2 regions of the Cedecea neteri genome follow, and region 1 is predicted to be linked to the other one. Evidence: predicted binding sites of a transcription regulator. Region 1 holds the regulator's gene; the other holds the start of a gene.

Region 1 (4,213 bases):
TTCACCCTATGTCAGCCAAACACCCGGTTATTGCGGTCACAGGTTCCAGCGGCGCCGGCACCACCACCACCAGCCTCGCTTTCCGCAAGATTTTCCAGCAGCTCAACCTGCGCGCCGCCGAAGTTGAAGGCGACAGTTTCCACCGTTATACCCGCCCGGAAATGGACATGGCTATCCGCAAAGCACGCGATGCTGGCCGCCATATTAGCTACTTTGGGCCGGACGCCAACGACTTCGGGTTACTGGAACGAACCTTTATCGAATACGGCCAGACCGGAAAAGGGCAATCGCGTAAATACCTGCATACCTATGATGAAGCCGTACCGTGGAACCAGGTGCCGGGCACTTTTACCCCGTGGCAACCGCTCCCCGAACCCACCGACGTCCTGTTTTACGAAGGTCTGCACGGCGGCGTGGTCACCCCTCAGCATAACGTCGCCGACTGCGTCGATTTACTGGTAGGCGTGGTGCCCATCGTTAACCTGGAATGGATTCAGAAACTGGTGCGCGATACCAGCGAACGCGGCCATTCACGGGAAGCGGTGATGGATTCCGTGGTGCGTTCCATGGACGATTACATCAACTTCATTACGCCGCAGTTTTCACGTACCCATATCAACTTCCAGCGCGTTCCAACGGTGGATACCTCTAACCCATTTGCCGCGCGAGCTATTCCGTCGCTGGACGAAAGCTTCGTGGTCATTCACTTCCGTGGGCTGGATGACATCGACTTCCCTTATCTGCTGGCGATGTTGCAGGGGTCATTTATCTCCCACATCAATACATTGGTGGTGCCGGGCGGAAAAATGGGGCTGGCGATGGAGCTGATCATGGCCCCGCTGGTGCAGCGGCTGGCGGAAGGCAGGAAAATTGCCTGATGGCGTAAGGGCGGTCTCGATACCGCCCTTTTCACTTTATGCTTCAATAATTTCGTAGCTGTGGCTAATCTCTGCGGCTTTCTCGAGCATCAACGTCACCGAGCAATATTTCTCTGCAGTCAGCTCAACGGCGCGGGCAACGGCACTCTCTTTCAGCTCTTTCCCGGTTACAACAAAATGCAAATGGATGCGGGTAAACAGACGTGGCGCTTCTTCACGACGTTCAGAAGTCAGTTTCACCTCACAATCCGTCACGTCATGGCGGCCTTTTTGCAGAATCGACACCACGTCAATTGAGCTACAACCGCCCGCGGCCATCAGCAGCATTTCCATCGGGCTTGGCGCTTTATCCCCGGAGTTACCGTCCATCAAAATTTGGTGGCCAGAAGCGGATTCTCCGAGGAAGGTCATGCCCTCTACCCATTTAACACGTGCCTGCATTTTACCTACTCCCGTAATAAAATTTTCTTTCAGATTACGCGTCTACGTGAAAACTGGCAACGTAAGGCGATCCAAGTCATGCTGAAACGAGACAATACAAGACACTTACCAAAAGCTATGCTAAAACAATCCGGATGCTGCTGCGATACAGAGACGTTTATGCCGTAAGCAGAGGAAACGACTAATTACAGGCAGCAGGGCGAACCTGCACGCCAGCTCCCAGGGCTTGGGAAAATTTCACGATTGCAACGCCAGACAAGAGGTCCCATGTCTTGTCTTTGGTAGCCAGTTTATAACAGAGGATAACCGCGCATGGTGCTTGGCAAACCACAAACAGACCCGACTCTCGAATGGTTCTTGTCTCATTGCCACATTCATAAGTATCCGTCGAAGAGCACGCTGATTCACCAGGGTGAAAAGGCGGAGACGCTGTACTACATCGTCAAAGGCTCCGTAGCTGTTCTGATTAAAGATGAAGAAGGCAAGGAGATGATCCTTTCTTATCTGAATCAGGGTGATTTCATTGGTGAATTAGGTTTATTCGAAGAAGGCCAGGAACGCAGTGCCTGGGTTCGTGCCAAGACCGCCTGTGAAGTAGCTGAAATTTCCTATAAAAAATTCCGTCAGCTAATTCAGGTCAACCCGGACATCCTGATGCGTCTTTCTTCCCAGATGGCACGCCGCCTGCAGGTGACTTCTGAGAAAGTCGGCAACCTCGCGTTCCTCGACGTGACTGGCCGTATCGCTCAGACGCTGCTTAACCTGGCTAAACAGCCGGATGCCATGACCCACCCGGACGGGATGCAAATCAAGATCACCCGCCAGGAAATCGGTCAGATCGTGGGCTGCTCCCGCGAAACCGTTGGCCGTATTCTGAAAATGCTGGAAGATCAGAATCTCATTTCTGCCCACGGTAAAACGATCGTCGTTTACGGCACCCGTTAATTAGCCCTTATAAAGGCGTGTCGCTTCGGTAACACGCCTTTTTTGTCTCTACAATTCAGGCTATGTGGAAGAGATTAATTTACCACCCGGAAGTTAACTACGCGCTTAGGCAAACGCTTGTGCTGTGTCTTCCCGTGGCTATCGGCCTGTTGCTTGGCAGCCTGCAAAACGGCCTGCTCTTCTCGTTAGTTCCCGCCTGCTGCAACATTGCCGGGCTGGACACGCCACACAAACGCTTTTTCAAACGTTTGATTATTGGCGGCAGCCTGTTCGCCCTCAGCAGCCTTATCCTGCAGCTTCTGCTGCTTTACACCCACATCCCTCTGCCTGCGATATTGATCGTCATGGCTCTGCTGCTCGGCGTGACGGCGGAAATCAGTTCACTTCACGCTCGCCTGCTGCCCGCATCGCTGATCGCCGCTATTTTTACGCTCAGCATGGCCGGAAATATGCCGATCTGGAAACCAATGGTGCTCTATATCTTCGGCACCATCTGGTACGGCGCCTTCAACTGGTTCTGGTTCCGGCTATGGCGTGAACAGCCGCTCAGGGAGTCGCTCAGCCTGCTTTACCGCCAGCTGGCAGATTACTGCGAAGCAAAATACAGCCTGCTAACCCAGCATACCGACCCGGAAAAAGCGCTGCCCCCATTGCTGGCCCGCCAGCAAAAAGCCGTCGACCTGATCACCACCTGCTACCAGCAGCTGCATATGCTGTCGGCCAACCAGCAAAACGGCTACAAGCGCCTGTTACGCGCTTTCCAGGTTGCGCTGGATCTGCAGGAACACATTTCGGTAAGCCTGCACCAGCCTGAAGAGGTGCAAAAACTGGTCGAGCAAAGCCATGCGGAAGCTGTGATCCGCTGGAATGCCCAAACCATCGCCGCGCGTCTGCGCGTGCTGGCAGACGATATTCTTTATCACCGCTATCCAACGCGCTTTACCATGGACAAGCAGATCGACGCGCTGGAAAAAATCGCCCGACAGAACCCGGATAATCCGGTAGGGCAATTTTGCCATTACCACTTCAGCCGCATTGCCCGGGTACTGAAAACTCAGCGGCCGCTGTACGTAAGAGATTTAATGGAAGACCGTGAGCGCCGTCTGCCGTTTTTCCCGGCCCTGAAAAGCTATCTCTCGTTCAAATCCTCTGCTTTGCGCAGCTCCGCGCGTTTAGGCGTGATGCTGACCATTGCCAGCCTGCTGGGCTCCTTCTTACACCTGCCAAAGCCTTACTGGATCCTGATGACGGTGATGTTCGTGACGCAAAACGGCTACGGTGCAACACGGGTGCGCATCGTTCACAGGGCGGCAGGCACCATGGCAGGGTTGTGTATCGCCGGTATCACCCTGCACTTCCACGTCCCGGACAGCTACACCCTGCTGGCGATGTTAATGATTACGCTGGTTAGCTACCTGTTCATCCGCAAAAGCTACGGCTGGGCCACCATTGGTTTTACCGTCACCGCGGTATATACCCTGCAGCTCATCACTCTCAGCGCCGAAAGTTACATCATTCCCCGGCTCATAGACACCCTACTCGGCTGCCTGATTGCCTTTGGCGGCATGATCTGGCTGTGGCCGCAGTGGCAAACCGGCCTGCTGCGTCAGAACGCCCACGACGCACTGGAGGCGGATCAGGATGCTATTAGGCTGATACTAAGCAACGATCCGGAGCCCACGCCGCTGGCCTGGCAACGTATGCGAGTCAATCAGGCGCACAACGCGCTTTTCAACTCGCTCAATCAGGCGATGCAGGAGCCAGGCTTTAACTCCCACTACCTGGCCGACATGAAATTGTGGGTAACCCACAGCCAGTTCATCGTCGAGCATATCAACGCCATGACCACCCTGGCGCGCGAACACAACATGCTGACGCCAGACCTGGCGCAGAAGTACCTGCAGTCTTGTGAAATTGGATTACAGCGCTGCCAGCAAAGGCTAGAGTAT
Region 2 (4,213 bases), 1.2 Mb from region 1:
GGAATGCGAGGTGTGGGGGCTGTAGTTCCCCTCACCCCGGCCCTCTCCCCAGAGGGGCGAGGGAGAAAACCACGGGAGGTAGATTCCTCGATCTGTCCCCTCTCCCTTTAAGGGAGAGGGTTAAGGTGAGGGTAAAAGTAAAATTACCCGTCGATCCCTTTGCTGCGCAGGTAATCTTCGTAACCACCGGTGAAGTCAATCACGCGCTCTGGGGTAATTTCCAGTACGCGAGTTGCCAGCGAACTAACAAACTCACGGTCGTGGGAAACGAAGATCAGCGTGCCCTGGTACATCTCCAGCGCCATGTTCAGCGACTCGATGGATTCCATATCCAGGTGGTTCGTTGGTTCATCCATGATCAGGATGTTTGGTTTTTCCATCATCAGCTTGCCGAACAGCATGCGGCCCTTCTCGCCCCCGGAGAGGACTTTAGCCGGCTTCTTGATGTCGTCCTGGCTGAACAGCAGACGACCCAGGATGCTGCGCACCGCCTGCTCGTCATCGCCTTCCTGCTTCCACTGGCTCATCCAGTCAAAGACGGTCAGATCGTTTTCGAACTCGTATTCGTGATCCTGGGCGTAGTAACCAATCTGAGCGTTCTCAGACCACTTCACGCTGCCGTTTTCCGGGGCCAGCTCGCCGACCAGGGTTTTCAGCATCGTGGATTTACCCACGCCGTTGGCACCCAGAATGGCAATCTTCTCGCCTACTTCCAGCAGCAGGTTGAAGTTTTTAAACAGCGGGCCATTCTCAAACCCTTTAGTCACGGCTTCAACTTCAAGAGCGTTACGGAACAGTTTCTTATCCTGCTCGAAGCGGATGAACGGGTTCTGGCGGCTGGAGGCCTTCACTTCGTCCAGCTTGATTTTATCAATCTGACGGGCACGAGAGGTCGCCTGGCGAGATTTAGAGGCGTTGGCGCTAAAGCGGCTCACGAAGGATTGCAGGTCAGCAATCTGCGCTTTCTTCTTCGCGTTGTCCGCCAGCAGGCGCTCGCGAGCCTGAGTTGCCGCCGTCATGTACTCGTCGTAGTTGCCCGGATAAACGCGCAGCTCGCCGTAGTCGAGATCAGCCATGTGGGTGCAGACCATGTTCAGGAAGTGACGGTCGTGCGAAATGATGATCATGGTGCTGTCGCGTTCGTTCAGCGTCTGCTCCAGCCAGCGGATGGTGTCGATATCCAGGTTGTTCGTAGGTTCGTCGAGCAGCAGGATGTCCGGGTTAGAGAACAGCGCCTGCGCCAGCAGCACACGCAGTTTCCAGCCGGGAGCGACTTCGCTCATCGGGCCGTAGTGCTGCTCCAGCGGAATGCCCACGCCAAGCAGCAATTCGCCCGCACGCGCTTCTGCGGTGTAGCCGTCCATCTCGCCGTATTTCACTTCGAGGTCGGCAACTTTGTAACCGTCTTCTTCGCTCATCTCCGGCAGGGCATAAATGCGGTCGCGTTCCTGCTTCACTTCCCACAGCTCGCCGTGGCCCATGATAACGGTGTCGAGTACGGTGAATTTCTCGAAGGCGAACTGATCCTGGCGCAGCTTACCGATACGCTCGTTAGGGTCGAGAGAAACGTTGCCAAGCGTAGGCTCTAAGTCCCCGCCGAGGATTTTCATGAACGTGGATTTGCCGCTTCCGTTCGCGCCGATCAGGCCATAACGGTTGCCGCCGCCAAATTTAACGGAAATATTTTCGAACAGCGGTTTGCTGCCAAACTGCATGGTAACGTTGCTGGATACAAGCACTGGTATGTCCTGGAGAAATAAGTTGTCGAGATTTTGGAATGTGATTTCGGCCACATTATGCCATAACTATGATAAAGGGTCGCCCCGCATCTTCACCGTACAATAGTTAATCAGTGTGAAAAAATTGTGATTTCATCCACATCTGATTTCCCAGATGAATGTAATGCACATATAATGCGCGGCTGAATCGTCCATGAACACTCACTAGCTGGCCCGTCTGGCATAACACTCGCATAACATGACTATGAAATTACGCTCGCTTTTACTGGCTTTTGTGGCTGTCGCGTCTTTCTCTGCTTCCGCCGTGACTTATCCGTTACCGACTAACGGCAGCCGCCTGGTTGGTGAAAACCAGGTTATCACTATTCCTGAAGGCAGCACCGCACCGCTGGAAGAGTATGCCGCACAGTACCAGATGGGTCTGTCTAACATGCTGGAAGCTAACCCAGGGATTGACCCGTACCTGCCAAAAGCCGGTACCATTCTGAACATCCCTCAGCAGCTGATCCTGCCGGACACCGTGCATGAAGGGATTGTGATCAACAGCGCCGAAATGCGCCTCTACTATTACCCGAAAGGCACCAACACCGTGATCGTGCTGCCAATCGGTATCGGCCAGTTGGGGAAAGATACCCCGATCAACTGGACCACCAAAGTAGAGCGTAAGAAAAATGGCCCAACCTGGACCCCGACGGCGAAAATGCATGCGGAATACGCCGCAGCCGGTACACCGCTGCCGGCCGTTGTCCCTGCAGGCCCGGATAACCCAATGGGCCTGTACGCGCTGTACATCGGTAACCTGTATGCGATTCACGGCACCAACGCCAACTTTGGTATCGGCCTGCGCGTAAGCCACGGCTGCGTGCGTCTGCGTAACGAAGACATCAAGTTCCTGTTCGACAACGTGCCAGTTGGCACCCGCGTTCAGTTTATTGATGAGCCGGTAAAAGCCACCACCGAGCCGGATGGCAGCCGTTATATCGAAGTTCACAACCCGCTTTCCACCACCGAAGCGCAGTTCAACTCCGATGAAATCGTGCCGATTAAACTGACCAGCAGCGTTCAGCAGGTCACCGCCCAGTCCGACGTTGACACCACCGTTGTTGACCAGGCGATTCAGAACCGTTCCGGGATGCCGGTTCGTCTGAACTAAGCTCAAGTTGATTAAAAAATAGCGGCCTGCGGGCCGCTTTTTTATTGCCTGAAATCTGCCCGGCAACCTTCACGCAGGGAATGTTTGTTATGCTGATAATTCATGATGTGATGGATAGCACAATTTTGCGTTTAATTGTATGATGAATGCGTTTCTTAAAGGGTAACCGCCATGCGCAACTCGTTCACGATAATCTGGCAGTATCTTCGCGCTTTTGTCTTAATTTACCTGTGCTTATACGCCGGTATTTTTGTCGCCTCTTTACTGCCTATCGTCATTCCCGGCAGCATTATCGGCATGCTGATTTTGTTTGTGCTGCTGTCGCTGCAGATCCTGCCGGCGAAGTGGGTAAAACCCAGCTGTCACCTGCTGATTCGCTATATGGCCCTCTTGTTCGTACCTATTGGCGTGGGCGTGATGCAGTATTACGACGTGCTGAAAGCCCAGTTTGGCCCGGTGGTGGTGTCCTGTTTGATCAGTACGCTGGTGGTGCTGATTATCGTGAGCTGGAGTTCGCATCTGGTGCACGGCGAAAGAAAAGTGATTGGTGAAGGTGAGGCAGAGAAAAAATGATGCACTTTATATGGTGGTCTTTACCGTTAACGCTGCTGGTGTTTTTTGCCGCCCGCAAGCTGGCCGCCCGGTTGAAATCCCCGCTGCTGAACCCACTGCTGGTCTGCATGGTGGTGATCATTCCTTTGCTGCTGGTGACCGGCATTCCTTACGACCATTATTTTAAAGGCAGTGAGGTGCTCAACGACCTGCTGCAGCCGGCAGTTGTGGCGCTCGCCTTCCCGCTTTATGAGCAAATTCACCAGATCCGCGCCCGCTGGAAATCCATCATCACCATCTGCTTTATTGGCAGCATGGTGGCGATGTCCACCGGCACCTCTATTGCGTTATTAATGGGCGCGTCCCCGGAAATTGCCGCCTCGGTTCTGCCGAAATCTGTTACCACGCCAATTGCGATGGCGGTGGGCGGTGGCATTGGCGGCATTCCGGCTATTAGCGCCGTCTGCGTTATCTTCGTCGGCATTCTTGGGGCCGTGTTTGGCCACACGCTGCTGAACATGATGCGCATCAATACTAAAGCTTCACGCGGGCTGGCGATGGGTACAGCTTCACACGCGTTGGGTACGGCGCGCTGCGCGGAGCTGGACTTCCAGGAAGGGGCTTTTAGCTCGCTGGCGCTGGTGATTTGCGGGGTCATGACGTCACTTATCGCCCCGTTTTTATTCCCGGTGCTGCTGAAGCTCTTCGGCTAAAACTTGCGAGAGATCGCGCATTTTCAGATTTGTTTTCATAAGTTGCATAAACAATT

Evidence for each region. The regulator CRP, encoded in region 1, controls carbon source genes, mostly activating them, when cyclic AMP is high. The targets are predictions, from matches to a motif close to ATGTGANNNNNNTCACAT.
Region 2: the regulator CRP is predicted to act here: its motif matches at 1,778-1,795, upstream of LH86_RS19405 (ABC-F family ATPase).

What each region holds. Positions count from the first base shown of each region.
Region 1 is NZ_CP009459.1:718,982-723,194, forward strand. It holds gene LH86_RS03515 (phosphoribulokinase) at 9-878, shown strand; gene LH86_RS03520 (OsmC family protein) at 915-1,319, opposite strand; gene crp (cAMP-activated global transcriptional regulator CRP) at 1,632-2,264, shown strand; gene LH86_RS03530 (YccS/YhfK family putative transporter) at 2,327-4,213, shown strand, end outside.
Region 2 is NZ_CP009459.1:4,159,936-4,164,148, forward strand. It holds gene LH86_RS19400 (glycoside hydrolase family 31 protein) at 1-25, shown strand, start outside; gene LH86_RS19405 (ABC-F family ATPase) at 144-1,739, opposite strand; gene ldtB (L,D-transpeptidase) at 1,978-2,892, shown strand; gene LH86_RS19415 (CidA/LrgA family protein) at 3,064-3,465, shown strand; gene LH86_RS19420 (CidB/LrgB family autolysis modulator) at 3,462-4,157, shown strand.